One region of the Rhodoplanes azumiensis genome, then DNA from elsewhere that is predicted to be linked to it. Evidence: predicted binding sites of a transcription regulator. Region 1 holds the regulator's gene; the other holds the start of a gene.
What was found. Region 1 encodes PhoB, which activates phosphate uptake and scavenging genes when phosphate is short. Its sites were predicted from a motif close to TGTCATNNANCTGTCAT; they were not measured.

Region 1 (15,741 bases):
GCAAGGCCTTGTGCTGGGCGGCCTCGAGAAAGCCGGGCGCCAGCATCACGTCGAGCACGGCGTTGCCGGCCGCGACCGCGAGGGGGTTGCCGCCGAAGGTCGAGCCGTGGGTGCCGACCGTCATGCCCTTGCCGGCCTCCGCCGAGCACAGCACGGCGCCGACCGGGAAGCCGCCGCCGAGCGCCTTGGCGATGCCCATCACGTCGGGCGTGACGCCGACGCGCTGGTGCGCGAACAGCGGTCCGGTGCGGCCCATGCCGGTCTGCACCTCGTCGAACACCAGGAGGAGGCCGTTCTGGTCGCAGATCTCGCGCAGCCCGCGCAGGAACTGCGGGGTGCCGACCCGCACGCCGCCTTCGCCCTGCACGGCCTCGACCAGGATCGCCGCGGTCCGTGGGCCGATCGCCGCCTTCACGGCGTCGAGATCGCCGTAGGGCACCTGGTCGAAGCCCTCGACCGGCGGGCCGAAGCCTTCCATGTACTTCTTCTGGCCACCGGCCGCGAGCGTCGCCAGTGTGCGGCCGTGGAAGGCACCCTCGAACGTGACGATGCGCACGCGCTCCGGCGCGCCGTTCGCCGCGTGGTACTTGCGCGCGACCTTGATCGCGCCCTCCATCGCCTCGGCGCCCGAATTGCAGAAGAACACCAGGTCCGCGAAGCTCGCTTCGCACAGGCGCGCCGCCAGGCGCTCGGCATCCGGCACGCGGAACAGGTTGGAGACGTGCCACACCTTCTCGGCCTGTGCCTTGAGCGCCTCGACCAGCACCGGATGGGCGTGGCCGAGGGCGTTCACGGCGACGCCGCAGTGACAATCGAGGTAGCGCTCGCCCGTGGTGGAGACGAGCCATGCGCCTTCGCCCCGCTCGAAGGCGAGGTTCGCACGCGCGTAGGTCGGCAGGAGATGCGACATGGCCGAACTTCTTCTGGCGACTCGTGAATTGAGCGGCGCACGCCGAAGAGATGCGCGGCCCATGAAATGAATCGTGCCGCCCCAGGGGCGGCACGACGACATCATTCTAGGTCCGGGCGGCGCGGTGTCAACCGGACCCGCGGCATCCGTCGTCTCACTTACGGACTCGAAACGGCCATGAATTGTGGATGCAATACTGGGGACTCTTGCGTGGGACTCGCGCCATATAGTAGCGTTTTCTTCGTAAGTATACGATATCTCGTGCGGCGGACTGCTCTCTCAGTTTCACATCCAGTTCCTGCGTACCCGCCGGTGGAGAGGCACCGCCGCGCGGCGTTGGGGGATTCGGTGAGACCCGTCCCGCGCCGCGAGGCGAAGAGGAACACATGTGGACCGACGAGCGCGTGGAACTACTCAAGAAGCTTTGGAACGACGGTCTCTCAGCGAGCCAGATCGCCGTCGAGCTGGGTGGCATTACACGCAATGCGGTGATCGGTAAGGTTCACCGACTGGGCCTGTCCGGACGGGCCAAGAGTCCTGCGGCGGCGGTGCCGCGGGCGAGAAAGCCGCGCGCGGCGGCGCCGGTGATGCGCGTCGCGCGGCCGGCGATGCGCGGCAACACGGCGCTGGCACGCGCGCCCGTCTACGAGGTCGAGTACGAGCAGGAGGTCGAGGCGGTCGCCAATGTGGTGCCGATGGGCCAGCGCTGCACGCTGCTCGAGCTCGGCGAGGGCAAGTGCCGCTGGCCGGTCGGCGATCCGGGCTCGACCGACTTCTTCTTCTGCGGCGGCCGCACCGCCGAGGGGCTGCCCTATTGCGGCTACCACGCGCGGATCGCCTATCAGCCGGTCGACCGCCGCCGCGACAAGCGGCTCGGGCGGATCTGATCCGACACGATTCCGGCGTCCGGCGCGGCCGGACGCCGAACCGTTCGGCGCCGCACGCCACGGGCGCTGCACGACATCATCGCGGGATCGCGCAGGATTGCCGGATCGCTGTGGTCCGCGATGCGGCAATCCGGCCATGACGTCGCTGCATTGCGCGCGACATCCGGGACGCACGCTGGTCGCGACCGCCGCGCACGCGCCGTTCGAGCCGGGGAGCGTGGCGGGCGGGCGCCCGCCGCTCCGTCCGGCCCCTCACGCTTCCGCGCTGCCGTAGCGGTCGTTGAGGGCGTAGCCGGCGCCGCGCACGGTGCGGATCGGGTCGGAGCGCTGGCCGCGGTTGAGCGCCTTGCGCAGCCGGCCGACATGCACGTCGACGGTGCGCTCGTCGATATAGACGTCGCGCCCCCACACCCGGTCGAGCAGCTGCTCGCGCGAGAAGACGCGGCCCGGGTTCTCCATCAGGAACTCGAGCAGGCGGAACTCGGTCGGCCCGAGCGGCACGTCGCGCCCGGCCCGCGCCACCCGCTTCTTCTCGCGGTTGAGCTCGATGTCGCCGGCGGTCAGAACGGCGGCGACCCGCTCCGGCTTGGTGCGGCGGAGCAGCGCGCGGATGCGCGCGAGCAGCTCGGGCACGGAGAACGGCTTGACGATGTAGTCGTCGGCGCCGGTGGCGAGCCCGCGCACCCGCTCGCCCTCCTCGCCGCGCGCCGTGAGCATGATCACCGGGAGCTGCTGGGTCTCGGTGCGGGCGCGCAGCCGCCGGATCAGCTCGATGCCGGACAGGCCGGGCAGCATCCAGTCGACGATGGCGAGATCGGGCGGGCTCTCCTTGAGGCGGAGATCGGCGTCGTCGCCGCGGCCGGCGGCGTCCACGGCGTAGCCTTCGGCCTCGAGATTGTAGCGCAGCAGCAGCGTCAGCGGCTCCTCGTCCTCGACGATCAGGATGCGGGCGGCCATCGGGTGGTATTCCTCTCGAGAAGCGCGAGCGCCCGGCGGCGGACGCTCGTTCCCTTCGTCAGGCGTCGAACGGAACCACGGTGCTCGCCGTCGTGTCGCCCTTCGGGCGCTCGTCGACGAGCGACTTGCCTTCGATCATGTAGTAGACCGACTCGGCGATGTTGGTGGCGTGATCGCCCATCCGCTCGATGTTCTTGGCGCAGAACAGCAGATGGATGCAGATGCCGATGTTGCGCGGGTCTTCCATCATGTAGGTGAGGAGCTCGCGGAACAGCGAGTTGTTGACGGCGTCGATCTCCTCGTCGGCCCGCCACACCGCCACGGCTTTCTGCAGGTCGCGCCTCGCATAGGCGTCGAGCACGTCCTTGATCTGCGACAGCACCAGCTCGGTCATGTGCTGGACGCCACGCATCACCTGCTGGGCGCGGAACTCGTTGTCGAGAGCGACGACCCGCTTGGCGATGTTCTTGGCGAGGTCGCCGATCCGTTCGAGATCGTTGGAGATGCGCATCGCCGCGACGATGTCGCGCAGATCGACCGCCATCGGCTGGCGCCGCGTGATGGTGAGCACCGCCTTGGCCTCGATCTCGCGCTGCAGCACGTCGATGCGGGTGTCGGCTCCGACCACCTTCTGGGCCGCGACCAGGTCGCGGCGGTCGAGCGCCTCGGTGGCGTCCGAGATCTGCTGCTCCGCCATGCCACCCATCTCGGCGACCATGCGCGCGAGATCCTGCAGGTCGGTGTCGAAGGCCTTGTGCGTGTGTTCGCCCATCGGGGGGGTCTCCGGAACGTCGTTGGGTCGGGTGTCGTCTTCGGGGGCCTTCATGGGGGTCATCCGAAGCGACCCGTGATGTAATCCTGCGTGCGCCGGTCCTTCGGCGTCGTGAAGATGTCGCTGGTGATGCCGATCTCGACCAGGACGCCGAGATGGAAGAAGGCGGTGCGCTGCGACACCCGGGCGGCCTGCTGCATCGAATGGGTGACGATGACGATCGTGAAGTTCTCGCGCAGCTCGTCGATCAGCTCCTCGATCTTCGCCGTGGCGATCGGGTCGAGGGCCGAGCACGGCTCGTCCATCAGGATGACCTCGGGGCTCACCGCGATGGCGCGGGCGATGCACAGGCGCTGCTGCTGACCGCCCGACAGGCTGGTGCCGGAATCGCCCAGGCGGTCCTTCACCTCGTCGAACAGGCCGGCCCGCTTCAGGCTGATCGCGACGATCTCCTCGAGCTCGGCCTTGTTGCGGGCGAGCCCGTGGATGCGCGGTCCGTAGGCGACGTTCTCGAAGATCGACTTGGGGAACGGGTTCGGCTTCTGGAACACCATGCCGACGCGGGCGCGCAGCTGCACCACGTCGAGCTGCGGGTCGTAGATGTCCTGGTCGTCCATGGCGATCCTTCCGGTCACCCGACAGGCCGGGATGGTGTCGTTCATCCGGTTGAGGCAGCGCAGGAAGGTCGACTTGCCGCAGCCGGAGGGGCCGATCAGGGCCGTCACGGCGCGCTCCTGGATGTCGAGGTCGACGTCGCGCAGCGCGTGCTTCTCACCGTAGTAGACGTTGACGCCCTGCGCCACGATCTTGACCGGGTTGCCCGCCACGGCGGCGGCCGCGGCGATCGCGGTCGCCGAGTCGAGCTGGACCATGCTGTTCATCCGGGGGGCCTCCCTGCCACCTGACTTACCACCGACGCTCGAACCGCTTGCGCAGCACGATCGCCGCCCCGTTCATGACGAACAGGAACACGAGCAGAACCATGATGGCGGCCGCCGTCTTCGCCTGGAAGGCGATCTCGGGCAGGTCGGACCACAGATAGATCTGGACCGGCAGCACCGTCGCGGCGTCCGTGATGCTGGTCGCCGGCTCGACGATGAAGGCCACCATGCCGATCATCAGCAGCGGAGCCGTCTCGCCGAGCGCGTGCGCCATGCCGATGATGGTGCCGGTCATGATGCCCGGCATCGCGAGCGGCAGGACGTGGTGGAACACCGCCTGCTGGTGCGACGCGCCGACCCCGAGCGCCGCCTCCTTGATCGACGGCGGCACCGCCTTGATGGCGGCCCGCGACGCGATGATGATGGTCGGCAGCACGAGGAGCGCCAGCACCAGGCCGCCGACCAGCGGCGCCGAGCGGGGCAACCCGAAGAAGCTGAGGAACACCGCGAGGCCGAGCAGGCCGAACACGATCGACGGCACCGCGGCGAGATTGTTGATGTTCACCTCGATGAGCTCGGTCAGCCGGTTCTTCGGCGCGAACTCCTCGAGATAGATGGCGGCGGCGACGCCGATCGGCAGGCACAGCACCAGCGTCACCAGGAGGGTCAGGGACGTGCCGACCAGCGCGCCGCGGATGCCGGCGAGCTCCGGCTCGCGACTGTCGCCGGCCGTGAAGAAGAGGGTGTTGAAGCGGTTCTCCACCATGCCGCGGTCGCGCAGCGCCTCCAGCCAGGCGATCTCCTGGTCCGAGACCTTGCGATTGGTCGCCGGGGTCAGGTAGGTGACGAGCTGCCAGTCGCCGGGCTTGGCCGTGGCGCCGCCGGAGGCGAGCGGCAGCAGCACCTCGCCGGCGGCGTCGCGAGCGCCGATGCGGGTGAGCTTGACGAGGCCCCCGTCGACGGCGACGAGCAGGCTCGGCACGGTGACGCCGAGCGGCTCCTCGGCGGTGGTCGCCTCGAAGCGCGCCTGCAGGGCGGCGGCCGTGTCGGACAGCTCCGTCATGCGGGCCGAGAGGCTCGTCGCCTCCTCGGTCGCGGCGGCGACCCGGCGCTCGGCGGCGGCGGCCTTCGCCGCGTCGCCGGCCGCGCGGGCGGCGGCGAGGTCGCGCTCGGCGGCGGCGCGGCTTCCCTCGATCGACTGGACGATGGTCCGCAGCCGGGCGGCCTCGGTGCGGGCCGTGCGGGCCTGAGCCGACAAGGTACGCTTGACGGCCGCGAGGGACGCGGCGAAGTCGTCGGCGGTCGAGCTCAGCGTCACCTCGCCCGTGGTGCCGGCGACCGTCAGCGTGCCGCGGCCGGGCGTGCGCTCGATCCGGGTGCCGATTCCCTTGAAATAGAGATCGACGTCGTCGGAGACCAGCACCGGCACCTTGACGGTTCGGCCGATCAGCGACGGGTCGGCGACGACGCGGCGGCGAAGCTCGTCGCCCGCGCCGGAGGAGAGGAGCCCGTCCAGCGCGCGACGCCCGAGCCGGCTGGTCACGTCCGGGAACTGGGCCCGCAGCGCGTTGCGCACCAGGAGCTGGAAGTCGCCGGTGCGGATCACGGCGGGGTCGTTGGTGCCCTGCGGGTCGATCTCGCTGCGGTCGACCATCACCTCCATCTCCAGCACGTGCTGGGTGAAGGCCGGCAGGCCCTTCACGACGATGTCGGCGAGCACCACGAGCAGAAACACCGCGGTCAGCGCGATCGCTCCGATGCCGTAGGCGCGGAACCGGGCTTCGGCGCGGTACCGTGCACGGATCCGGGCCTTGGCAGCGTCCGAGGTGACGTCGACGGTGCGGGTGGCGGGAAGCGCTAGGTCAGTCATATTGCTCTCGATACCGTTTGACGATCTGCATCGCGATGACGTTCAGCGTCAAGGTGAAGAAGAAGAGCACCAGGCCGAGCGCGAAGGCGGAGAGTGTCTTGGCGCTGTCGAACTCCTGGTCGCCGACCAGGATCGTCTTGATCTGGACCGTGAAGGTGGTCACGGCCTCGAGCGGGTTGAAGGAGAGGTTGGCGGCGAGGCCGGCGGCTATCACCACGATCATGGTCTCGCCGACGGCCCGGCTGATGGCGAGCATCATGGCCGAGACGATGCCCGAGAAGGCGGCCGGCAGCACCACCCGCTTGATCGTCTCCGACTTGGTCGCCCCCATGCCGTAGGAGCCGTCGCGCAGCGACTGCGGCACCGCGTTGATGACGTCGTCGGAGAGCGACGAGACGAACAGGATGATCATCATGCCCATCACGAGCCCGGCGGCGAGCGCGCTCTCCGAAGCGACGTTGAGGCCGATCCCCTGACCGAGATCGCGCAGCCACGGGGCGAGCGACAGGGCGGCGAAGAAGCCGAGCACCACGGTCGGGATGCCGGCGAGGATCTCGAGCAGCGGCTTGGCGACGGAGCGGACGCGCGGCGAGGCGTACTCGGCCAGATAGATCGCCGCGAACAGGCCGATCGGGCCGGCGACCACCATCGCGATCAGCGTGATCAGCGTGGTGCCGACGACCAGCGGTGCGATGCCGAAGGCGCCGGACGAGCCGACCTGGTCGGAGCGGATCGCCGTCTGCGGGCTCCACTCCAGGCCGAACAGGAAGTCGAAGGGCGACACCTTCTGGAAGAACCGGAGCGACTCGAACAGCACCGAGAAGACGATGCCGACCGTGGTGAGAACGGCGACGCAGGCGCAGGCGAACAGCACCACCTTGACGACGCGCTCGACCCGGTTGCGGGCCCGGAAGCCGGCCGAGATCGCGCGCAGCCCGTAGGCGATGCCGAGCAGGCCGACGACGGCGCCGGCGGTGAGGATCAGGCCGTCGGTGAAGCTGCGCAGCGACGACCAAGTCTCGGCGGCGCGGGCCAGCGCCGGCGAGACCTCGCCGGTGTGGCGGCCCGAGGCGACCGCGACGATGTCGCGCAAGGCGGCGCCGCGTCGCAGCTCGTCGTCGAGCAGGTTCGGGTCCAGGGCCTCGATGGCGCGGGTCTCGACGATGTGGTGCGCGATCGGGACGCCGATCATGAACACCAGCATCATCGGCAGCAGCACGCTCACCACCACGAAGGCGCCGTGATAGTGGGGGCGGGAGTGGAACGTCTCGGTGCGGCTGGCGACCGTCGCCCGGTTGCGGCCGAGCACGAATCCGGTGGCGACGAGCACGGCGAGGCCGATGAAATAAACCAGAGACATGCTCTCGGTCCCTCGAAAGTTCGCAACCGAAGTCGCCGGAACGCGATCAACCCGATGCGACGGACGGTAAGGTGCGACGGACGGTAAGCGGCACGACAGCGAATGCTTGCAGGCTAGATGCCTGCAGGCCGGATGCTTGCAGGCAGGTGGACCGGCGGAGCGCGACGAGCATCGGACGAGACGACCCGGCCACGACGACCTCGCCACGACGATCTGGCCACGACAACGGCGGCTGCGTCACGAGACGCAGCCGCCGCCGTTGATCGGATGTCAGCTTATCACGACAGCGGGTCGGCCGTCATCGGAACCATACCCTCGACGTTCTTGCGCGAGATCTCGAGCTGGTTCTTGGGCAGGGTCACGAGACCCTTCTTGGCGAGATAGCCGTCCTCGCCGGTCGCCTTGTTGGAGACGTACTCGGCCGCGAACTTGTCGAGGCCCGGGATCACGCCGATGTGCGCCTTCTTGATGTAGACGTACATGCGACGCGAGCCCTTGTACTTGTCCGAGGCGATCGTGTCGAAGTCGGGGGCGACGCCGTCGATGGGGACGCCCTTGAGCTTCGCGATGTTCTCCTCGAGGAACGAGTAGCCGAACACGCCGAAGGCGTTCTTGTTGGCCTCGAGCTTCTGCACGATCACGTTGTCGTTCTCGCCGGCCTCGACATAGGCGCCGTCCTCGCGGAGCGTCTTCCAGACCTTGTCGAACGCCTTGACGTCGGACTTCTTGAGGGCAACGAGAGCCGGGATCTGCTCGGCACCCTTCTCCATGAACAGCTCGTGCAGCGAGTCGCGCGTGCCCGAGGTCGGGGGCGGGCCGAGCACCTCGATCTTGATGTTCGGCAGCGACTTGTCGATGTCGGACCAGTTCTTGTACGGGTTGGCGACGAGCTTGCCGTCAGCCCCCGGAACCTCCTTGGCGAGCGCCAGGAAGAGCTGGCCGAGGGTCAGCGACATCGTCGGGCCGGCCTTGGACTGGGCGAGGGTCAGGCCGTCGAAGCCGATATTGATCTCGATGATGTCCTTGACGCCGTTCTTCTGGCACTGCTCGAACTCGTTCTTCTTCATCCGGCGCGAGGCATTGGTGGCGTCCGGATGATCGACGCCGACGCCGGCGCAGAACAGCTTCATGCCGCCGCCCGTGCCGGTCGACTCGACCACCGGCGTCTTCACGCCGCTGGTCTTGCCGAGCTGCTCGGCCACCGTGGTGGTGAACGGATAGACGGTCGACGACCCGACGATGCGGATCTGATCACGGGCCTCGGCGGCGCCGGTGAGCGCCAGGCCGGTCGCCGCGATGGCACCGACGGCGATGAGGGAACGGTAAAGCTTCACGGGGCTCTCTCCTGCTGGCAGCCGCCATCGACCGATGCGCAGGGCCACTCCGCATCAAGGGGGCGATCGATCGCGTCTGGCTTCTGGGACGTCTGTCGTTTCCCGGTTGACCCGAGGACCGGTGCGAACAATACCGGCGACCGGTCCGAACCTCGGCCCGACGGACCGGGTCCGCAGCCGTTGTAGGGACTCTCGATGACGGTTACATGACAGCGTAATGCCTTGAAGTATTTCATAAATACGTCATATCGCGGTCGATGTCGCAATTCGTCGCGGTCAGCCGACGGGATGCGCGGTATCGGGCTCCGGAAGCCGCTCGGCGAGCGGCGGGAGCCGCACCGTGAAGGTGGCGCCAGCGCCGACCGTGCTGTCGATCCCGAGCCGGCCGCGATGGCGCTGCAGGATGTGCTTGACGAGCGCGAGACCGAGGCCGGTACCGCCCTGGGCGCGGCTGTCGGCCACGTCGGCGCGATAGAACCGCTCGGTCAGGCGGGGCAGGTGCTCGGGCGCGATGCCGGGGCCGTAGTCCTTCACCGAGACCGCGACCTCCTCGCCCTGGGCGGCCGGGGTCAGCGCCATCCCGATGTCGACGCGGCCGCCGCTGGCGCCGTATTTCAGCGCGTTCTCGATCAGGTTCTCGAAGGCGCGCACCAGCTCGTCGCGGTCGCCCGCCACGGTGACGCCGCCTGGCGGCGGCTCGAAGGCGACGACGACGCCGCGCTCGGCGGCGAGCGGCTGCAGCCCCTCGACGACCTGGCGGAGCAGGAGGACGAGATCGACCGGCGTCTCCGGCCGGACATGGGCTTTCAGCTCGATGCGCGACAGCGACAGGAGGTCGTCGATCAGGCGCGCCATGCGGCTCGCCTGCGCCCGCATGATGGCGAGGAATTTTTCGCGCGCCGCCGTGTCGGCGCGGGCCGGGCCCTGCAGCGTGTCGATGAAGCCCGACAGCGAGGCGAGCGGGGTGCGCAGCTCGTGGCTGGCATTGGCGATGAAATCGGCCCGCATCTGCTCGGAGCGGCGCAGCGGTGTGAGGTCGTGGAAGCTCACCATCAGGAGCCGCTCGCCGGCCGGCCGACCCGGACCCGGCGGCAACCGTACCGGCGTGATCACGGTCTCCCACCAGCGTTCGGTCGGCACCCGTTGGGCCATCTCGGTGCGCACCGTGCCGGCCGTGCCGGGCTCCTCGGCGGCGCGCCGGACGGCGTCGAGGACGCCAGGATGGCGCAGCGCGAAGGACAGCGGCCGCGCCGTGGCGAGTGCCGGCGCCACCTCGACGGCGCGCCGGTTGAAGGCGCGCACCAGACCGCCGCGCTCGAGCACGATGACCGGGTCGGGGACGCCCGCGATGGTGGCATCGATGACGAGGTCCAGGGCCTCGGTGCCCAAGCCGCGGTCGACGGTGTCGGCGGCACGTGCCCGCGCGGCGCGGCGCTGGTCGACCGCGAGGGCGAGCGCGACGGCGGCGAACACCAGCACGGCCGGCAGCGGGGCGAGCTCGCGGGCCAGAACGGCCGCGAGCAGGGTGGCGGCCGTGATCACCACGGCCACCCGGACACGGCGGACGTCGCCGACCGCGGTGCTGATGAGCCGCCGCGCCCCGCCGGTCTCCTGCGGTTCGTTCGCCACGGCCATGCGCCTCCGCCCTGTCTGTGTCTGTCCTGCGCCCCGCCGGGGGGCGCTTCGCCGGCCGTCGCCGCGGTCCTGCCTCGCCGGTCGGCCTTCCGGGCCTTCCGGTCCCTGGCCGTCCGGCCCTTCGCCGCTCGGCTCCCCGGCCCGGTGCTCAGCCGGTCCGGTGCTCAGCCGGTCCGCTCGTCCCCGGCGGCGGCCTGGGCGGGCCCGAGACCCGCCGCGGGCTCGGTCGACCGGCCGCGGCTGCGCGCGATCGCGAGCCACGCCTCGCGGCCGCCGAGAATCAGCAACGCCAGCGCGAACGGCACCAGATAATACAGCAGCCGGAACAGCAGCAGACCGGCGAGGAGCTGCTCCTTGTCGAACTGCCACAACGCCACCAGCATGGCCGCGTCGAACACCCCGAGCCCGCCCGGCGAGTGGCTGGCGAAGCCGAGCAGGGTCGCGGCGACGAAGATCACGGCCAGCGTGACGAAACCGATATACGGCTCGTGCGGCACCAGCATGTACATGGCGGCGGCGCAGCAGCCGAGATCGATGATTCCGATGGCGATCTGGAGGAGCGTGAGCGGCCCGCCCGGCAGCGTCACCTCCCAGTTGCTGCGGCCGATCACCCGCCGGGTCTTCCACACCCAGCCGACATAGGTCGCGAGCGCGATCAGGGTGACGATCGCCAGCCCCCGGTTGATCCAGGCCGGCACCTGGTTGATGGCGGAGGCCGCCTCCGGGGCGATCGCGATGCCGAGCCCCAGCACGGTCGCGTTGCCGAGCCAGAACGTGAAGCCGGCGACGAAGCAGACCTTGGCCACGTCGATGGCCGACAGCCCGTGGCGCGAGTAGATGCGGTAGCGCACCGCGCCGCCCGTGAAGGCGCTCGCCCCGACATTGTGCCCGACCGAGTAGCTGGTGAAGCCGGCCAGGGCCGCGATCCGGTACGGCACGTCGCCGCGGCCGATCGTGTGCAGGGCGAAATAATCGTAGAACGTCAGGGTGAAGTAACCCGCGGCGACGAAGGCGCCGGCGACCACGATGTCGAAGCGCGGGATCGCCTTCACGGCGGCGATCACCTCGTGCACGTCGATCCCGCGCAGCATCCGCCAGAGCACGACGGCCGCCGCTGCGATCACGGCCAGGCTGACCACGAACCCCACCCGGTGCCAGCCAATCTTCCGGTCGAAGGCCTCCGAGGCCGCACGCAGCCGATGGTACATCTTGAGATCCTGGCGCTCCGTGCAGGGAATCCGGGCGGGGGTCGCGCGCCCCGGCCGGCGCGCCGTTCGCGTCTAACAGAACCCCGTGCGGATTACGAGCACGGGGAACTGCGACCCGTTCCCGCGCCGGCCGCCCTCCGGCGGTCCCCCGCCGGCCCACCGCGGGCGGCCCGGCCGGACCGCCGGGTCGGCGGCCGCGATGGACAATCCGGCCGGCATCGGGAATTGTCCGGATGCTGCAGCGCCGTAGGCTCTGGCCGCCGGGCGGGGGCGCCGGAGCGATCCGAGGGGGAGAGGATGACCGAGACCGACACGATGCTGGCGAACGTCGCGGACGGCATCGGCACCATGACGTTCAACAATCCGGAGCGCCACAATGCCGTCTCGCTGGAGATGTGGGAGGCGGCCGGGTCGATCCTGGAGGATTTCGCCAACGACCCGCAGGTGCGCGTCGTGGTGCTCACCGGCGCCGGTGGCAAGGCCTTCGTGTCGGGCGCCGACATCTCCAAGTTCGAGGACGAGCGGGCGAGCCAGGCCGCCTACGAGCGCTACAACGCCGCCGTCGACCGCGCCTCGACGCTGCTCTCCGACCACCCGAAGCCGACCATCGCCAAGATCCGCGGCTGGTGCCTGGGCGGCGGCGTCGGGCTCGCGACCTGCTGCGACCTTCGGATCTGCTCGGACAATTCCCGCTTCGCCGTGCCGGCCGCCAAGCTGGGGCTGGGCTACGCCTACAAGGGGCTGAAGAAGATCGTCGATCTGGTCGGGCCGGCCTACGCCAAGGAGATCCTCTACACGGCGCGCCAGTTCACGGCCGCCGAGGCGCACGGCATGGGGCTGGTCAACCGGGTCGTCGCGGCCGACGATCTCGACGCCTACGTGCAGGACTACGCCGTCACGATCGCCGGCAACGCGCCGCTCACGGTCGCGGCCGCCAAAGTGGCGGTCGGAGAGGCCACGAAGCCGGACGCCGAGCGCGACCTCACCCGCTGCGAGGCGATGGTCAACGCCTGTTTCGCCAGCCAGGACTACGTCGAGGGTCGCCGCGCCTTCATGGAGAAGCGCAAGCCGGACTTTCAGGGGCGGTAGACGAGCGCCGTCGAAGAGCGGCGCACCGTGCGCTTCGCAGTTGCGAAGCAGATCGAGCGTGCCGTTCGGCACGGGAGCCATGCAAGAGATCTCCTGCGACATCTCTTGCGGCGAGGGTGGGGATGCAGAACACTGCGCCTCCCTCCATGACACGCACGCGCCCCGCGCGTCGCCGTTCCGGGTGAGCCCATGGCTTCCGTCAGCCGCCGTCTCTTCGCATCCCTGGCGTTGGTCGCCGCGTTCGCCGCCGCGCCGCTCGCGCTCGCCGAGCCGGACGTCAAGACCGACCTCAAGACCGACCTCAAGACCGTCCTGGCGCCGTCCGGCAAGCTGCGCGCCGGGCTCTACCCCGGCACGCCGACCTCGTATCTGGCCGGCGAGAACGGCGCGTCGCCGCGCGGCGTCGGCTACGAGCTCGGCAAGGCCTTGGCCGAGAAGCTCGGCGTGCCCTACGAGCCGGTGGTCTTCAAGAAGAACGCCGAGGTGCTGGAAGCCGTGCAGAGCGGCGCCGTCGACGTCGCCTTCACCAACGCCTCGGTGGCGCGCGCCAAGGTGATGGATTTCGGCCCCGCTTATCTCGACATCGAGCTCGGCTATCTGGTGCGGGAGAACGCGCCCGTGACGGCCGTCGACGCCGTCGACAAGCCGGGCGTCAAGATCGGGGTCACCAAGGGCTCGTCGTCGGACGGCGTGCTGACGCGCGAGCTGAAGACTGCCGAGGTCGTGCGGGTCGAAACCGTCCTGCTCGCCGCGGAGTTGCTGAAGGAGGGCAAGATCGACGCCTTCGCCACCAACAAGGCGACCCTCTACGAGATGGGCGAGAAGGTGCCGGGCGCCAAGGTTCTCGACGGTCGCTGGGGCATGGAGCGTCACGCCGTCGCGATCCCCAAGGGCCGCGAGGCCGGCCTGCCGATGGTGCGCGCCTTCACGGCCGAGGTGAAGGCGAACGGCCTCGTCGCTGGTGCCGTCCAGCGCGCCGGCCTGCGCGGCGCCCAGGTCTCGGAGATGAAGTAGGGGGCAAGCGGCGTTCTGATCATCTCCTCATGGCGAGGAGCGGCCGAAGGCCGCGTCTCGAACCATGCGGCCCCCGCGGTGGCCGTCCCCGCCCTTCGAGACGGCCCGCTGCGCGGACCCCTCAGGACGAGGACGGAGTGGAGTCCGCGCTGATGGCGCGGTCTCCGACCTCTCCCCGCAAGCGGGGAGAGGCTCTTGGGCGGAGAGGCTTTTGGTCAGCAGCGCCTCGGATCACGGCTGCTGCACGCCTGCCGCCTTCACGACCTCCTGCCACTTCTTGCGCTCGGCCGCGATGAAGGCGGAGAACGCCTCGGGCGTGCTGGGCGCCGCGACGGCGCCGACCTCGGCGAGCGTCGTCTGCACCTCGGGAGTCGAGAAGATCGCCTTCACGTCGGCGGCGAGCTTGTCGACGATCGGGCGCGGCGTGCCGGCCGGCGCGAACAGGCCGTGCCACGAGGTCGCGTCGAAGCCCGGCAGTGTCTCGGCGACGGTCGGGACGTCGGGGGCGATCGGGCTGCGCTTCAGGCTGGTCACCGCGATCGGGCGCACCGTGCCGGCCTTCGCCTGCGGCCAGGCGAGCGTCATGTTGTCGAAGGCGAGATCGATATGGCCGCCGATCAGGTTGTTCATGATCTCGTTGGAGCTGCGATACGGCACGTGCGTCATCGTCGTGCCGGTCCTGATCTTGAACAATTCGCCGGCGAGATGGTTGGAGGCGCCCACCCCCGAGGAGCCGAAGGACAGCTTGTCCGGGTTCTTCTTCAGATAGTCCGCGAGCTCGGCGACCGTCGCCACCGGGAGCTTCGGGTTGACGACGAGGAGGTTCGGCAGGGTCGCGAACAACGACACCGGCTGGAAGTCCGTCTCCGGGTCGTGCGGCATGTTTTTATAGACGAACTGGTTGATCGAGTGGCTCGACACCGTGCCGACCAGGAGCGTGTAGCCGTCCTTCGGCGCGCGGGCGACGACGCTCGAGCCGATATTGCCGCCGGCGCCGGCCCGATTCTCCACCACGAACGGGATGCCGGTCCGCTGCTGCATCGCGTTGGCGAAGATGCGGGCGAACATGTCGGTGGTGCCGCCGGCCGTGAACGGCACCACGACCGTGACCTGCTTGGTCGGCCAGGCCGGGGCGCCACCGCCGGGGGCCGCCTGCGGCGCCGGGGCCTGGGCGGCGGCGGTGCCGAGCGCGGCGGCGAGCGCCAGTGCGACGGCGACGAGAAGCTTTGGCATGCGACGTCTCCACGGTCCCGCGCGTGTTCTTCGGCCGCCGGACCCGCGGGGCGTCGCAGGGCGGCCATGGTCGCCTCGTTAGGCGCGCCTCCGTCAGGGGTCAATCTGTAGTGCATCAGATTGACAGACTGGTGCATCAGTGCCTATGAGCCAAAAGGCGCCCGGACGGCGATTCGAACGGCCGAAGGCGCGGCACGAAGGAGACCCGCGTGAGCATCGTCGACCTGACCGCAGCCCGGGACGCGGGGGACGAGGCGGGGCCGCGCCTGCCGGCGGGCGCGACCGTCTACGAGCGGCTGCGCCAGATGATCGTGACGCTGGCGCTGCCGCCGGGCGCCGCGATCAACCGCGCGGAGCTGCAGGCGAGCTTCGGCCTCTCTTCGACGCCGGTGCGCGACGCGCTGACCCGGCTCGCCGAGGAGGGGCTCGTCGACATCAAGGCGCAGAGCGCCACGCGGGTGAGCCTGATCGACGTCGCCGCCGCCCGGCAGGCGCAGTTCCTGCGTCGCGCCGTCGAGCAGGAGGCGGTGCGCCTTCTCGCCGCGCTGCCCGACAAGGAGTTCGAGCCGGAGCTGCGCGCCCTCCTCGACG
Region 2 (15,741 bases), on a different contig from region 1:
ATCGCGCTCGGCCTGATGGGTGCCATCGGGGCGATCCCGCCCGACGCGCTCGACGGCTACACGGTGCTGGGCGAGCTCGGGCTCGACGGCTCGATCGCCGCGGTCGCCGGCGTGCTGCCGACCGCGATCGCCGCCAACGCGCGCGGCGACGCGCTGATCTGCCCGGCCGCCTGCGGCCCGGAGGCCGCCTGGGCGAGTCCCGACATGACGATCGTCGCGGCCGGCTCGCTGATCCAGTTGGCCAATCACTTCAAGGGCACGCAGGTGCTCACGCGGCCGCAGCCGCGGATTCGCGCGGCGGCGGCCGCGCTCCCCGACCTCGCCGACATCAAGGGCCAGGAGAACGCCAAGCGGGCCCTCGAGATCGCCGCGGCCGGCGGCCACAACATGCTGATGATCGGCCCGCCGGGGGCCGGCAAGTCGATGCTCGCCGCGCGGCTGCCGTCGATCCTGCCGCCGCTGTCGCCGGTCGAGCTCCTGGAGGTGTCGATGATCGCCTCGGTCGCGGGCGAGATCCGCGACGGAGCGCTCAGCGACCGACGGCCGTTCCGCAGCCCGCACCACTCCGCCTCGATGCCGGCCCTGGTCGGCGGTGGCCTGAAGGCACGGCCCGGCGAGATCTCGCTCGCCCACAACGGCGTCCTGTTCCTCGACGAGCTGCCGGAGTTCGAGCCGCGGGTGCTCGAATCGCTGCGCCAGCCGCTGGAGACCGGCGAGGTGGCGATCGCCCGGGTCAATCACCGGGTCACCTATCCGGCCCGCTTCATGCTGGTCGCCGCCATGAACCCGTGCAAATGCGGCCGCGCCGGAGAGCCCGGCTTCGCCTGCCGGCGGGGGCCGATCGCGCGCTGCACGGCCGAGTATCAGGGCCGCCTTTCCGGCCCGCTGCTCGACCGCATCGATCTGCATGTCGATATCCCGGCGGTGAGCGCCGCCGACCTTGCGCTGCCCCCGGCCACCGAAGGCAGCGCCGCGGTCGCGGCCCGGGTGGCGCTGGCGCGCGAGCTGCAGGCGCAGCGCTACGAGGCGCTCGGCTTTCCGCATGTGCGCACCAACGCGCAGGCACAGGGCGGCCTCCTGGAGGAGGTCGCGACCCCCGACAAGGCCGGGCTCGCGCTGATCCGCGAGGCCGCCGACGCGATGCGGCTGTCGGCGCGCGGCTATCACCGGGTGCTGCGGGTCGCCCGCACGCTCGCCGACCTCGCCGGGGCCGAGCGGGTCGGCCGCGTCCACGTCGCCGAGGCGCTCGCCTATCGGACGCGCGTCGACGAGGTGCGCCGCGCCGCCTGAGCGTTTTTGCCCGTCCGCTGTCCTCCGGCGAGGCGCGCCGGCGCGACGACGCGACCCCGTCCCTTCGCGCGGCGCCCTCGCCGGTTCAGGCTAGATCGATTCCTCGCCTGTTCGGGCTGTGACGGGCGTATTGACCGCCACCCCTGGTTTAATCGAATCTTTCCGCTTCCTTGCCACGATGGGCGACGAGGCAAGACGTCGGGGACGCAGGATGCCGGACCGCAGCGAGCCGAACTCAGCGCAGGCCGAAACCGAGCCCGGCACGGCCGGCGGACCGCCGATGCCGTCGCTCCTCGTCATCGACGACGACACCGTCCACCGGATGATCATCGGCCGGGTGGCGCAGCGGGCCGGCTATCACGTCGTCGACGCCGCGTCCTACGAGCAGGCCGTCGCCCTGCTGGAGCGGCACACCTTCACGCTGATCAGCCTCGATCTCACACTCGGCTGCCACGGCGGCGCCGAGGTGCTGCACGCCGTCGCCGCCCTGGATCTGAAGACCCCGATCGTCATCGTGTCGAGCTCCAACGAGACGATCCGGCGCGAGACCGCGGCGATGGCGAACCTGCTCAGCCTGAACGTCTGCCGCACGCTCCCGAAGCCCGTCGATCTCGCCCAGCTCCGCGCCATCCTGCTGGAGATTCGCCAGCGCGACGCCGTCGGTCTCGCGCCGGCCGGCTGGTCGACGTGACCCCGCCGGGCGGCCCCCCCGGTCCTGCAAGCGGCCGGGCCGCCACGCGCAGCGGCGGCGGCGGCCCGGTCAAGATCTCGCGGCCCTTCGCCGGCCTGATCGCCGGCGCCGTGTTCATGATCGCGACCATCGTCGGGATGAACGCGCTGGTGCTCGGCAATCTGCGCGAAAGCGCGCTCGCCGCCGCCGAGCAGTCGCTCACCCAGCGCAGCGCCATCATGGCCGAGCAGGCCGACCGCGCGCTGCAATCCGTCGATCTGACCCTCAGCGCGCTGCTCGAGCACGTTCCCGACGCGGTGTCGAACGACCGGGCCGAGTTCGGCCGGCGGCTGTCGGGCCTGTCGACCCACACGATCCTGCGCGCCAAGGCGACCGTGGTGCCGCAGCTCGAGGCGCTGTCGCTGTTCGACAGCAGCGGCGCGCTGGTCAACTTCTCGCGCTTCTGGCCGACCCCGGCTCTGTCGATCGCCGACCGCGAGCATTTCCTGCGTCTGCAGACCGAGCGCCTCCCGCACTCGATCATCGGGGCTCCGGTGCAGAGCCGCGTCACCGGCGAATGGCTGGTCGGCCTGCACCGACGGCTCGACGCCTACGACGGCAGCTTCATGGGCATCATGTCGGCGACCCTGTCGCTCGACCATTTCGAGCAGCTCTATCGCGCCGTGTCGCTGTCCGAGCACGACTCGATCGCGCTGATGACCCGCGAGGGCGTCCTGCTGATGCGCCATCCTCGCGTGCCGCTGATCGGCAAGTCCTTCGCGATCCGCGACGGCGGCGAGCGCGCCTACACGGAGCACCTCGTCAGTCCGCTCGACGGCCAGGAGCGGGTCGTCGCGGTGCGGCCCCTGAAGAGCTATCCGCTGGTGATGGTCGCCACCACCACGAAGAACCACGCGCTGGCCGGCTGGCACGCGGTGGTGCGGCTGTCGGTGTTCCTCTCGGTGATCGGCGCCGTGATCGTCATCGTCGCAGCGCTGTCGATCGCGCTGTGGTGGAACGAGCAGACTCGCGCCGTGAAGGCCCGTACCGATCAGATGGCGGCCGAGAACGCCCGCGCCCGCGCCGAGGCGGAGCTGATGCGCGAGCGCGAGAAGGCGGCCGAGGCGGCCAACCGGGCGAAGTCGGATTTCCTGGCCACCATGAGCCACGAGATCAGAACGCCCATGAACGCCCTGCTCGGGCTCGCCGCGACGCTGATGGAGAGCGACCTCGACGCCGAGCAGCGCGTCTGCGTCACCGCGCTGCACGACGCCGGCGACAATCTCCTGCGCATCCTCAACGATATCCTCGACTTCTCCAAGCTCGAGGCCGGCAAGCTCGAATTCGAGGCGATTCCGTTCTCGCCGGCGGCCCTGGTGGACAACGCCGTCAGCATCGTCGGCAAGCGCGCCGCCGATCGCGGCCTCGTCATCCACACCGCGATCGCGCCCGACCTGCCGGCGGCCCTGATCGGCGACGCCGGGCGGCTCCGCCAGGTGCTGCTGAACCTGTTGTCCAACGCCGTGAAGTTCACGTGCCGGGGCGAGATCCGCGTCGCCGTGCGCCGCCTCGGCTGCGACGCGGAGCGGGCCGAGATCGAATGGATCGTCGCCGACACCGGCATGGGCATCGCGGCCGACCGCATTCCGTTCCTGTTCGACAAGTTCACCCAGGCGGACCCGTCGATCAACCGCCGCTTCGGCGGCACCGGGCTCGGGCTCGCCATCTGCAAGCACATCGTCGACCAGATGGGCGGCACCATCGGGGTCGAGTCGGCCGAGGGCGTCGGCACCACGTTCCGGGTCCGCCTGGCCCTCGCCTGGTCCGACTCGTTCGTCGGCGAGCCGCGCGGCGACGACGCCTGGATCCTGGCCGCCTTCCGGGAGAGGCTCGCGGCGCTCGGTCGGCCGTTGCGCCTCTTGATCGCCGAGGACAATCCGACCAACCAGCTCGTCGCCGTGAAGATGCTCAAGGAGTTCGGCATCGTGCCGCGGCTCGTCGGCGACGGCGCCGAAGCCGTGGCGGCGGTCGCGGAGACCCGCTACGACGCCGTTCTGATGGACGTGCGGATGCCCCAGATGGACGGGCTCGAGGCGACGCAGACGATCAGGGCGCGCGGCGGCCCGAACGACGGCGTGCCGATCGTCGCCATCACGGCCAACGCCTATCCCGAGGACATCAAGATCTGCCGTGCCGCCGGCATGACCGGCTTCGTCGCCAAGCCGCTGCGCAAGCAGGCCCTGATCGAGGCGCTGCTCGACGTCGTCGAGCAGCGCGGGGTGGAGCCTCGGGTGGCCGAGCCTCGGGTGGCCGACGGCGCGGTTCCGCTGCCGACGATGCCGCAGGCGGGCACGGGTCCGGGCGACGGCCCGGCCCGGCCAGCGGGCGGCCCGGCGAGCGGAGGCGATCCCGACCAGGCCATCGACGGCGCCATGCTCGCGATGCTGGCCGAGGAGATCGGCGAGGACGGGCTCGCGCTCGCCGTCGAAGTGTTCCTGCGCGAGTCGGACGCGCGGCTCGCGCGGATGAGCGACCTGTTCCCCGAGCTCGCCCGCGACACCATCGCGGTCGAGGCGCACACCCTCAAGGGCGCGGCCGCCACCATGGGCGCGGCCGCGGTGGCGGCCCTGGCGGCGGAGCTCGAGAGGGCCGCCGCGACCATCTCGGCCGAAGACTATCGGGTCCAGATCGCGCGGCTCGACACCGCTCTCGCGCACGCCCGCACGCATCTGGTCGCCCTCGCCGCCGCGGCCTGACGGCGCATCGCCGCCCCAAGCACGCCGAGCATGCCGAGCACGGAGGCCGAGACCCGCTGGCGCGGGCCCGGCCCGACGCGGGCCCGGCACGACAACAGATCAGCAAGATTCCGGTGCTATCCCGAAGCACGGCCGCTGCCGGGATCCGGCCCCGGGCGCGCCGCTCGAGACGGCGCGACGGCGGGCCGGGAACGAAGGCGCCGATGCACGACAGGCTCGAACGATCCGTCCGCCCCGCCGCCCTGATCCTCGGCACGACGTCGATCCTGCTCGGCGTCCTGGTCGGCCTCGTCCTGCTCCGGGCCCCCGCGGCCCCGGAGCCGCGCCTCGTCGCCGGCCTCGTCATCGCATCGGCGCTCGCCGCCGCCGCGGCGCTCGCCCTCTTCCTGCACGACGACGCCCGGCTGCGCCGCGCAATCGCGCGACGCGACGACCGCATCGAGGCGCTCGCCGACCGCGAATGGGAGCTGATCGACGCCGAGACCCGGGCGCGACGCGCCCTTGCCGTCGTGCGCCAGGAGGCCGAGGCAGCGGGCCGCGCCAAGAACCGCTTCCTCGCCACCGTCTCGCACGAGATCCGCACGCCTCTGAACGGCATTCTCGGGATGTCCGAGCTGCTGCGCGACACCCCGCTCACGCCGGCCCAGGCCACCTATGTGGACGCGGTGAGGACGTCGGGCCGCGCCCTCATGGTCCTGATCGAGGACATTCTCGACTTCGCCAAGATCGAGTCGGGCCGCATCACCGTGACGGCCCGGCCGTTCGGTCTGGTCGCACTGGTCGAGTCGGTGGTCGAGCTGGTCGCCCCGCGGGCGCACGACAAGGGCGTCGAGATCGCCGCCTTCGTCGACCCGGCCGTGCCGGCCGTGGTGGTCGGTGACGACGCGCGGCTGCGCCAGGTGCTGCTCAACCTCGTCGGCAACGCCGTGAAGTTCACGCCGGCCGGCAGCGTCACGGTGACGGCCGCGCCGGGCGCGGCGCCCGGGACCGTCACCGTCTCGGTGCAGGATACCGGCATCGGCATCGCTTCCGACGCTCAGGAGCGCATCTTCGGCGAGTTCGAGCAGGCCGATGACGGAGCGGACCGCCGCTTCGGCGGCACCGGGCTCGGCCTCGCCATCACGCGCCGCCTCGTCGCGCGACTCGACGGCACCGTCACGGTCGACAGCGCACCGGGCGCCGGCGCGACCTTCCGGGTGACGCTGCCCCTGCCGGCGGCCGGCGGTGCGGCCCCGACGACCAGGTCGCCCGACCTGTCCGGACGCGGCGTGCTGGTCGTCACCGCCGACCCGCGCGCCGTGGCGGCCCTGGTCCGCCAGCTCGATGCCTGGGGCGCCCGCACGGCCCTGGCCGCACCGGCCGAGGCTGCGGTGGCTCTCGCTCGCGAGGGCTGCGACGCCGTCCTGGTCGACCGCGGCATCGGAACGGCGGCGGCCGCCGCCCTCGTCCCCGAGCTGCGCGCCGCGTCACGGCGCCTGGTGATGCTGCGGCCGACCGAGCGCGGCGAGCTGCCCGGCTTCGAGGCGGCCGGCTTCACCGACTATCTGATCAAGCCGGTGCGGGCCGCCTCGCTGGCCGTGCGACTCGGCGCCGCAGCCGCCGCGGCGGACGCCGCCGACGCGGCCCCCGACGCAACGCCGGCGTCGGCGCCGGCGCCGACGCCGGACGCGCCGCGGGCCGATGCCGTCGCTCGTGGATCGTCGCGCACCGTGCTGGTCGCCGAGGACAATCCTATCAATGCGCTGCTGGTCCGCGCCCTGCTGGAACGGCTCGGCCATCGCGTCACCGTCGCGGGCGACGGCCTCGCCGCCGTCGCGGCGTGGCGGGAGGCGGCGCACGGCGGACGCGCCTTCGACGTGATTCTGATGGACCTGCACATGCCCGGCGTCGACGGCCTCGCGGCGACGCGGCAGATCCGCGCCCACGAGGCCGAGCAGGGTCGTTCTCCGGCCCTGATCGCGGCGCTCACGGCCGACGCCTCGCCGGCCGATCCCGCGACCTACGAGGCGGCCGGGCTCGACGCCGTGCTGGTCAAGCCGCTCGAGCGCGACCGGCTGGAGGCGCTGCTCGCCGCCGGCCCGAAGGGCGCCGTGCGGGCCGCCTGATCGGCCCGGCGCGCGCCGGCGGCGCGGCGGCACGGCATTCGGCGCGCCGCCGGTCTGATCACGTCGCGAAATCATGTCGCTCCCGTGACGCTGTCACCCCGCAGCCGCACGGTGTACAACTGTCGCATTGAACGCGTCCGTGTCACAAAACCGTGGTCGCGGCAGCTTATTCACGACGATCGGCTGGGAGCCGCGACTCGTGGCGGTCGCCCGGGCCGAGCCTCCGTGTCCGGGAGCCGTCGATGCCTTTTCCCATGCGCGAAATCCCTCCGAAGCGCCTGTTCGGTCGTGTCGGATTTCCGCGCCCCGGTGCCGGTGTTCCCAAGCTCGCGGCGCTCAAGGCCTATGGCGGCCTGCGCGTCTCCGATCCGCGCCTGACCCGCAGCGACGAGACGCTCGGCCGCATCGGCTCGCTCGAGGTGCGGCTCGCCCACCGGGCCGCCGAGATCCGCCGCGCCCAGCGCCTGCGCTTCGACGTGTTCTATCAGGAGATGTCGGCGGTCGCCGACGCCAAGACGATGCTGGCGCGACGCGACGTCGATCCCTACGACGCGCTGTGTGATCATCTCCTGGTGCTCGATCACGACAAGCCGACCCGCCACGGACCGGCGGTCGTCGGCACCTATCGGCTGCTGCGCCAGGAGATCGCCGAGCGCCGCGGCGGCTTCTACACGGCCGCCGAGTTCGACATCGCGCCGCTGATCGCGCGACACCGCGGCCTGAAGTTCCTCGAGCTCGGCCGTTCCTGCGTGCTGCCGCCCTATCGCAACAAGCGCACCGTCGAGCTCCTCTGGCACGGCATCTGGACCTATGTGCTGCGCCACAAGGTCGACGTCATGCTGGGCTGCGCCAGCCTGGAGGGCACCGACCCGAACGCGCTCGCGCTGCCGCTGTCGTTCCTGCATCACCATGCATCCGCCCCCGAGGCATGGCGGGCCCGCGCGCTGGCGAGCCGCTACGTGTCGCTCGACCGCATGGCGAAGGAGAGCGTCGATCCCAAGGCCGCCCTGCACGCGCTGCCGCCGCTGGTGAAGGGCTATCTGCGGCTCGGCGCCGTGATCGGCGACGGCGCCGTGATCGACCACCAGTTCGGCACCACCGACATCCTGGTGATCCTGCCGGTGAGCCTGATCAACACCCGCTACATCGGCCACTTCGGCGCCGGCGCCGAACGCCACGCGGCGTGAAGCCGGCGTTCACGCGTTCCGACTCGTCCTGAAAGCGTGCTGGGAAAGTAACCCAGGCTGAATAGAGCCTTAGCCGCATGACGAGATGTTGCGACCACGCACTGAGCGAGGCTGCATACCGAAAGCCGACGGCTCGTGTCTCAAATTTGTAGACGACTATATATGGGTGCGCAGCTAGTGCTCGCCCTCCGGAAAGTTGCTTATGACGGCAACGTCCACGGATCCCAGTTCCGAATAAAATATACCGCTAGCAAAAGAGACACCAACAGCGCGGACCACCACGCGGTTTGATAGGCAGTCTCGCGCAACAAAAGGAGCTTTCTCAACGAATTGGCTTCCTTAGTCAAATCTCCAGAACCTTCAATCGGTGCCGCGTCGTCGGTGAATTTGGCGGGCTCGATGTAGCTCAGCAGGTTCCAGAAGACACCAACCACCATCAAGCACGAAAAGATCGAGGCCAGGGTTAAGAATACGATTGCATAAACGAGCTTGCTGAACGGCTGTCCCGCGTGAGTCGAAAATGTTATAACCGCTAGTATGATGCCATTATACCGCATCAGCGCAGAGGCTTTTGAATCAAGGATATTAAGAAGCTTATATATTTCGTCGATAGTTGTCTGTTGCTTGAGTTTTCCTGATCTCAGCGCCTCGAATTTTGAATCGATTGATTCGTTGCCTGGCAACAACCGAGCGAACAATTGCCAAGCGTTCGATGTTAGTCCGTTAAGGGTGCGGATATATAATCTCAGCATGAATCTTACCCGGATAAATGGGTTTTGCACAATCTCGCAGCAAGCATTGCGGACCGGGCGGCGCGGCGAATGTCCGGGAGTCGTTTTTCGACCTCGACAAAGGCTGCCCCGACAACGTCGGCATACGCTTGATCGTTCAGAATCACTTGCATCTCGGAGCGAATGACGATATGCGGCCCGTACTCATCGCGAGTAAACAATTCCACGAGACGGTCAATCGCATCGCCCATCCGCGACGGATTCCCTCGGGTCGATGGGAGCTTGTCCAGGTCTCGAACACCTCCCTCCTTGACGGGTTCGCCGGACTGACTTTCGTTCCGCGTGTTGTGCAAGGCAAAGAGAAACTTCTTTATCCAACTGGCTTCCGGCGTGCCTTCCGAATGGCCTCGCCAATTATCAATTGACTTCAAGTTAAATAACACTTCTTGAGTCAGATCCGGAAAGTACAAATTAGATTCCAGCATCATGCTTATTGTTGGCTTTCCGATCGCGTCGGCAGCTTTGCGGATTCGGTCCGGCGCATCATTCATCGCCGAACCATATTCGACGCCGAGTTTTCCAAACATGTCCGAAGCGGCACCCTCATGGAAAGCGAATGCCACCCCACCTCCATTAAGCGAATCCATTACCGCACCAATAAGGCGCCGCAATGCCAAATCCATTTCCAATGCAGTGAAGCGTCTGCCGTCGAGCTGGCTTTTTAGGTGATAGATAAAATGCGACAGCATAGCGCAATCGCATTTTTCCGACGCCAGTGGCTCGCCAGAAAAGGCATCCCGTACACTCAACTCTCCAATCCGGATATTTGTCCCCTGAAGAGCGGTTAGATTGATACGAGCCCGCTCGATCGAATTCAGTTGATAGTCAGAGCCATGGATGATGAACCCTGCGCTATGGAACATAGACATCGCTTTTATGAACTTCGCCGTAGACGATCCGTCGCCGATGCCCGGCTCTAGCCAACGGAGGGGCTTATCACCTCCGAATAAAACGCCTCGTTTCGCCATCTCTTCAGTGAGCACTTGCAGGTAAAGGCTCATCATATGCTTTTCTTCGTTCGACTCGGGGGTTAGAAACCCTCCAATCCCGAAAAAGCATTCATTGTAATCGAAACGACCCTCTTGAAAGGGAAGAAGGCAATTTGCCATCGGTGCCACCCATCCCACCGAATCGAGCAACCTCTATTATGCCCGTCTCGGTTGCATTTCGATGACAGCCAATGCTTTTGATCCGCTCGCAGCGCAAGCAAGAGGAAAAATGTACCGCAACCCGAGAGAGATCTCCTCAGCCTCGCGGCGAGAAGAACAGGGCGGCACGCACCAGCCTCAGAGTTCGCCGAGCAACCCGACAACCTCACAGCCGCCGCAGCGCGACCTCGGCGATGCGGTGCGTCTCGCTCTTCTTCAGAATCAGGTCGGCGCGCTGGCGGGTCGGCAGGATGTTCTCCTGCAGATTGACCAGATTGATGCGCGTCCAGATGTCGGTCGCCATGGCGACCGCCTCGTCGTCGGTGAGCTGCGAGTAGCGCCGGAAGTAGGACTTCGGGTCGCGGAACGCGGTCGAGCGCAGGGCGAGGAACCGCTTCACGTACCAGTGGTGCAGCACGTCCTCGTCGGCGTCGATGTAGACGGAGAAGTCGAAGAAGTCGGAGACGAACGGGATCGCCTTGCCGTCCTTGGGCGGGCGGCCGGTCTGCAGCACGTTGACGCCCTCGACGATCAGGATGTCGGGGCGGTCGATTTCGATCCACTCGTTGGGCACCACGTCGTAGACGAGATGCGAGTAGACGGGTGCCCGCACCGGCCGGCGGCCGGCCTTGATGTGCGAGAGGAAGCGCAAGAGCCCCGGCAGGTCGTAGCTCTCCGGAAAGCCCTTCTTGTCCATCAGGCCTTCCTGCTGCAGCACCGCGTTTGGAAACAGGAAGCCGTCGGTGGTGACGAGATCGACCTTCGGCACGTTGGTCCAGCGCGCCAGCAGCGCCTGCAGGACGCGCGCCGTGGTCGACTTGCCGGCCGCCACCGACCCGGCGACGCCGATCACATAGGGCACCTTGGCGTCGACCGTATTGAGGAAGCGTTGCTGCGCCCGGAACAGCTTCTGGGTCGCGGCGACGTAGAGGGACAGGAGGCGGGAGAGCGGGAGATAGATCTCCTCGATCTCGGCGATGTCGAGCCGGTCGTGCACCGAGCGCAGCCGGATCACCTCGGCCGGCTCCAGCGTCATCGGCGTGTCCTCGCGCAGCGCCGCCCACTCGTCGCGGGAGAACACCCGGTAGGGCGAGAGCTGCGTGTCGGAGCGGGGAACGACGAGCTGATCCATCGGGTCAGGCATCCTTCCGTGAGGCCTTCTCGTCGAGTCCGGATTGCGCCGTACGGGATTTCAGCAGGGCCTCGACCTCGGAGATCGAAATGTCTCGGGCCTTCAACAGGACCAGCAGATGGTACAGGAGATCGGCCGCCTCGGCGACGACGCGATCGCGGGTCTCCCCTGCGCCGGCCAGCACCACTTCGATCGCCTCCTCGCCCATCTTCTTGGCGCAATGGGCGGCGCCCTTGTCGAGCAGCTTCTTCGTGTAGGAGGTCTCGGCGCTCGCCGCGGCGCGCGACGCGATGATGGCCTCGAGGTCGTGCAGCGTGAAGGCGCTCATGGTCGTCAGGTCCGTGGGAAGAGAAATTCGCGAATATTTTCAGGGATCGAGGCGCATCGGCAGGCCGGCCGCGGCCATGTGGGCCTTGGCCTGCCGGATCGTGAACGTGCCGAAGTGGAAGATCGAGGCGGCCAGCACCGCGGTCGCGTGGCCGTCGCGGATGCCCTCGACCAGGTGATCGAGGGTGCCGACCCCGCCCGAGGCGATCACCGGCACCGGCACGGCGTCGGCGATGGCACGGGTCAGCGCGATGTCGAAGCCCGACTTGGTGCCGTCGCGGTCCATCGAGGTGAGCAGGATCTCGCCGGCGCCGAGCGCCACCACCTCTTTCGCGTACAGGACCGCGTCGATCCCGGTCGGCGTGCGGCCGCCATGGGTGAAGATCTCCCACCGGTCCGGCGCGGACGGCGCCGCCGTGCCCGGCCCCGCCACGCGCTTGGCGTCGATCGCCACCACGATGCACTGGTTGCCGAACTTCTCCGCCGCTTCGGCGACGAACCGGCGATTGTTCACCGCCGCCGTGTTGATCGACACCTTGTCGGCGCCCGACTGCAAGAGCGCCCGGATGTCGTCGACGGTGCGCACGCCGCCGCCCACGGTCAGCGGCATGAAGCACGCCTCGGCGGTGCGCCGCACCACGTCGAGAATGGTGCCGCGGTTCTCGTGGCTCGCCGTGATGTCGAGGAAGCACAATTCGTCGGCGCCGGCGGCATCGTAGGCGATCGCCGCCTGGACCGGATCGCCGGCATCGACCAGATCGACGAAGTTGACGCCCTTGACGACACGGCCGTCCTTGACGTCGAGGCAGGGAATGACGCGGACCTTGAACATGGTATGATCGTCGTGCAGTTGGTTCGCGATGTCAGACTTCAGCGACTTCATCATTTACGCCGACGAGAGTGGCGACCACAGCCTCGTCAAGATCGACGAAGGCTATCCGATCTTTGTTCTCTGCCTGTGCGTGTTCGACAAGGCGTCGTATTTGCGGCGTATCGTTCCGGCCGTGCATGCCTTCAAGTTCAAGTGGTTCGGGCACGACACCGTCATCCTGCACGAACGGGAGATCCGGAAGAAGCTGCCGCCCTTCGAGTTCTTGAACGTTCCCGATCGAAACAAATCGTTCCTCGAGGATCTGAACGCGCTGCTCGCCAAAGCGCGTGTCTGGATGATCGCTTCCGTCATCGACAAGCGGCGATTGAAATACGAATATCTCTTCGACGAAAACCCCTACCATCTCGCGCTGTCGTTTTGTGTCGAGAGAACGGTCGAGTTGATGGAAAAGCGGGGCAACGGCGGAAGAACGCTTCATTTCGTCTTTGAACGGCGTGGCAACAGAGAGGACAAGGCGCTCGAGCTCGAGTTCCGGCGAATCGTTGGTGGTGGCAACGTCTATCAGCGTAAACTGCCGAACTTCGAAATTGTCTTCGTCGACAAGAAAGCCAACGCGGCCGGCATGCAGATCGCCGATCTCACGGCCCGACCGATCGGCCTGAAAGTTCTGCGCCCGGCTCAGCCTAACCGGGCTTTCGACATCATCGCTGGAAAGATGGTGCATGGGCGCGGCGACAGACCGGGGCTGGGCCGTATCCGCATCTTCCCCTGATCCGCCGCGCGCGGGCGGCCTCTCGAAAAGCGAATGGCCCCGGATCACTCCGAGGCCAAGCGCCGACCGGGAACCCCCAATCCATTTGCCTGCAATATAATAAGCGTCTTCGTTCGGGTCAATGGCGCGTCGGAAATTGTTTAACAGAGTCAGCCAATTAGAGAAATTCTCGCCAACCGATTCATTTGACTCGATGAATTGAGCCGCGCTCATGACACCGCGCCCGCGCTCTTCAGCAGCGCCAGCGCCTTTCTGGCGTCGAGGCGGCCGTCGTAGAGGGCCCGGCCGGCGATCGCCCCGGCGAGCTTCTTGGCGCGCGGCTCGATCAGCTTCTCGATGTCGCCGATCGAGGCGAGGCCGCCCGAGGCGATGACGGGAATCGAGATCGCCTCGGCGAGCGCGATGGTGCCGTCGAGATCGAGGCCGGTCAGCATGCCGTCGCGGCTGATCTCGGTATAGACGATGGCGGCGACGCCGGCGTCCTCGAAGCGGCGGGCGAGATCGAGCGCCGGCAGATCCGACACCTCGGCCCAGCCCTCGACCGCGACGCGGCCGCCGCGCGCGTCGAGCCCGACCGCGACGCGCCCGGGAAACCGCTTCGCCGCCGTCTTCACCAGCTCGGGATCGCGCACCGCCGCGGTGCCGATGATCACCCGGGTGATGCCCTTCTCCAGCCAGCCCTCGACGGTCGCGAGATTGCGGATGCCGCCGCCGAGCTGCACCGGGATCGAGACCAGCTCAAGGATCCGCTCGACCGCCGCGGCGTTGACGGGCTTGCCCGCGAAGGCCCCGTCGAGATCGACGATGTGCAGATACTGAAAGCCGATCTCCTCGAACTGGCGCGCCTGCTCGGCGGGATCGCGGTTGAAGATGGTGGCGCGCGCCATGTCGCCCTGCTCCAGGCGCACGGCGAGGCCGTCCTTCAGGTCGATGGCGGGGAACAGGATCACGGGGCCCATCTCAAAAAATTGGCGATCAGCGCGAGGCCGAGCCGCTGGCTCTTCTCCGGGTGGAATTGGGTTCCGGCGGCGGTGCCGGCGGCGACGATCGCGGTGACCGGGCCGCCGTAATCGACCTGCGCGACGAGATCGCCGGGGTCGGCCGTCTTCAGGTGATAGCTGTGCACGAAGTAGGCGTGCAGGCCGTCCGGCCCGGTCGGGATGCCGTCGAGCAGCGGGTGCGGCGCGAGTGCGTTCAGCGTGTTCCAGCCCATGTGCGGGATCTTCAGCGACGGGTCGGTCGGCGTGATCCTGTCGACCTCGCCCGGAATCCAGCCGAGCCCGTCGACGACCTCGTATTCGCGGCCGCGCTCGGCCATCAGCTGCATGCCGACGCAGATGCCGAGGAACGGGCGGCCGCGCCGCCGCACCGTCTCCTCAAGGGCCTCGACCATGCCGGTCACGGCGTCGAGCCCGCGCCGGCAGTCGGCGAAGGCGCCGACGCCCGGCAGCACGACCCGGTCGGCCGCGCGCACCACGTCGGGATCGCTGGTGACCAGGATCGGCTGGTCGTGCCCGCTCTCGCGCGCCGCCCGCTCGAAGGCCTTCGCGGCCGAATGCAGGTTGCCGGAGCCGTAGTCGACGATCGCGACCGTCATCGCCCCGCTCCCGGCAGCGGGAACAGGCCGAGCACGCCGCGCCCGGCCGGCCGCAGCCGCGGCGCCGGCGCGTCGCTCCAGGCGCGGTCGAGATCGCCGGCCGCGTCGGCGCGGCGGGCGAAATAGCGCTGCTCGGCCGTCTCGAGGTCGTCGGCGACGACGATGCCGGCCTCGCGCCAGCCGCCGCGCAGGAGCGTCCAGCGGCGCAGCGTCGCCGATTCGAGCCCGACCAGAAGGGCGATCAGCACCGACACCGCGAGCCGTGCCCCGGCGGGCACCGCGAGCGCCGCATGGGCGACGCCGAAGCCCGCCATCACCAGCCCCCAGCAGACGAGCACCAGCCACATCCGGTGGCGGGTCATCCACAGGGGGCCGAACAGGAAGGCGCCCCAGGAGAAGCCGTCGCGCACGAAGCGGACCCGGACCGGATCGGCCGGCTGACCGTCCGGCCGGGCGGGGGGCTCCAGCACTGCATAGACTGCCATGTCGTGTCCTTCGCTGGGTCGCGGCCGCGGCCCGTCCGGCCGCGCGTCTCGTCGGCGCCGGGCCGTCAGCCGCCCAGGCTGCCCTTGGTGGAGGGGATCTCGTCCCGGGTCCGCGGATCGATCGCGACCGCCGAGCGCAATGCCCGGGCGAGCCCCTTGAAGCACGACTCCGATATATGGTGGTCGTTGTCGCCGGACAGCGTCTCGACGTGGAGCGTGATGCCGGCGTTCATTGCGAAGGCCTGGAACCACTCGCGCACCAGCTCGGTGTCGAAGGTGCCGATCTTGTCCCGCCGGAACGACGTGCGGAACACTAGGAACGGCCGGCCGGAAATATCGATCGCCACCCGGGTCAGGGTCTCGTCCATGGGCAGATGGACGTCCGCATAGCGGCCGATGCCCTTCATGTCGCCGAGCGCCTGCTTCACCGCCTGGCCGAGCGTGATGCCGACGTCCTCGGCCGTGTGGTGCTGGTCGATATGCAGGTCGCCCTTGGCCCTGATCGTCATGTCGATGCGGGAATGGCGGGCCAGCAGGTCCAGCATGTGGTCGAGGAAGCCGATGCCGGTGTCGACCGACGCCTGGCCGGTGCCGTCGAGATCGACCGCGACCTCGACGTCGGTTTCCTTGGTGGTGCGCTTCACGGTTG

Region 2: the regulator PhoB is predicted to act here: its motif matches at 6,962-6,978, upstream of olsB (l-ornithine N(alpha)-acyltransferase).

The regions. Positions count from the first base shown of each region.
Region 1 is NZ_JBHUIW010000029.1:37,921-53,661, forward strand. It holds gene ACFSOX_RS20405 (aspartate aminotransferase family protein) at 1-910, opposite strand, end outside; gene ACFSOX_RS20410 (GcrA family cell cycle regulator) at 1,297-1,797, shown strand; gene phoB (phosphate regulon transcriptional regulator PhoB) at 2,050-2,754, opposite strand; gene phoU (phosphate signaling complex protein PhoU) at 2,813-3,526, opposite strand; gene pstB (phosphate ABC transporter ATP-binding protein PstB) at 3,586-4,407, opposite strand; partial or broken gene pstA (phosphate ABC transporter permease PstA) at 4,433-5,230, opposite strand; partial or broken gene ACFSOX_RS20435 (DUF3333 domain-containing protein) at 5,792-6,277, opposite strand; gene pstC (phosphate ABC transporter permease subunit PstC) at 6,270-7,637, opposite strand; gene ACFSOX_RS20445 (substrate-binding domain-containing protein) at 7,916-8,971, opposite strand; gene ACFSOX_RS20450 (ATP-binding protein) at 9,248-10,600, opposite strand; gene ACFSOX_RS20455 (lysylphosphatidylglycerol synthase domain-containing protein) at 10,771-11,814, opposite strand; gene ACFSOX_RS20460 (enoyl-CoA hydratase) at 12,112-12,903, shown strand; gene ACFSOX_RS20465 (transporter substrate-binding domain-containing protein) at 13,093-13,917, shown strand; gene ACFSOX_RS20470 (Bug family tripartite tricarboxylate transporter substrate binding protein) at 14,149-15,150, opposite strand; gene ACFSOX_RS20475 (GntR family transcriptional regulator) at 15,360-15,741, shown strand, end outside.
Region 2 is NZ_JBHUIW010000020.1:22,450-38,190, reverse strand. It holds gene ACFSOX_RS16540 (YifB family Mg chelatase-like AAA ATPase) at 1-1,290, shown strand, start outside; gene ACFSOX_RS16535 (response regulator) at 1,502-1,981, shown strand; gene ACFSOX_RS16530 (hybrid sensor histidine kinase/response regulator) at 1,978-4,716, shown strand; gene ACFSOX_RS16525 (ATP-binding protein) at 4,920-6,821, shown strand; gene olsB (l-ornithine N(alpha)-acyltransferase) at 7,076-8,008, shown strand; gene ACFSOX_RS16515 (hypothetical protein) at 8,209-8,760, opposite strand; gene ACFSOX_RS16510 (hypothetical protein) at 8,766-9,800, opposite strand; gene coaA (type I pantothenate kinase) at 10,114-11,079, opposite strand; gene ACFSOX_RS16500 (phosphoribosyl-ATP diphosphatase) at 11,084-11,407, opposite strand; gene hisF (imidazole glycerol phosphate synthase subunit HisF) at 11,447-12,238, opposite strand; gene ACFSOX_RS16490 (DUF3800 domain-containing protein) at 12,267-13,010, shown strand; gene hisA (1-(5-phosphoribosyl)-5-[(5-phosphoribosylamino)methylideneamino]imidazole-4-carboxamide isomerase) at 13,220-13,969, opposite strand; gene hisH (imidazole glycerol phosphate synthase subunit HisH) at 13,957-14,607, opposite strand; gene ACFSOX_RS16475 (DUF2628 domain-containing protein) at 14,604-15,092, opposite strand; gene hisB (imidazoleglycerol-phosphate dehydratase HisB) at 15,158-15,741, opposite strand, start outside.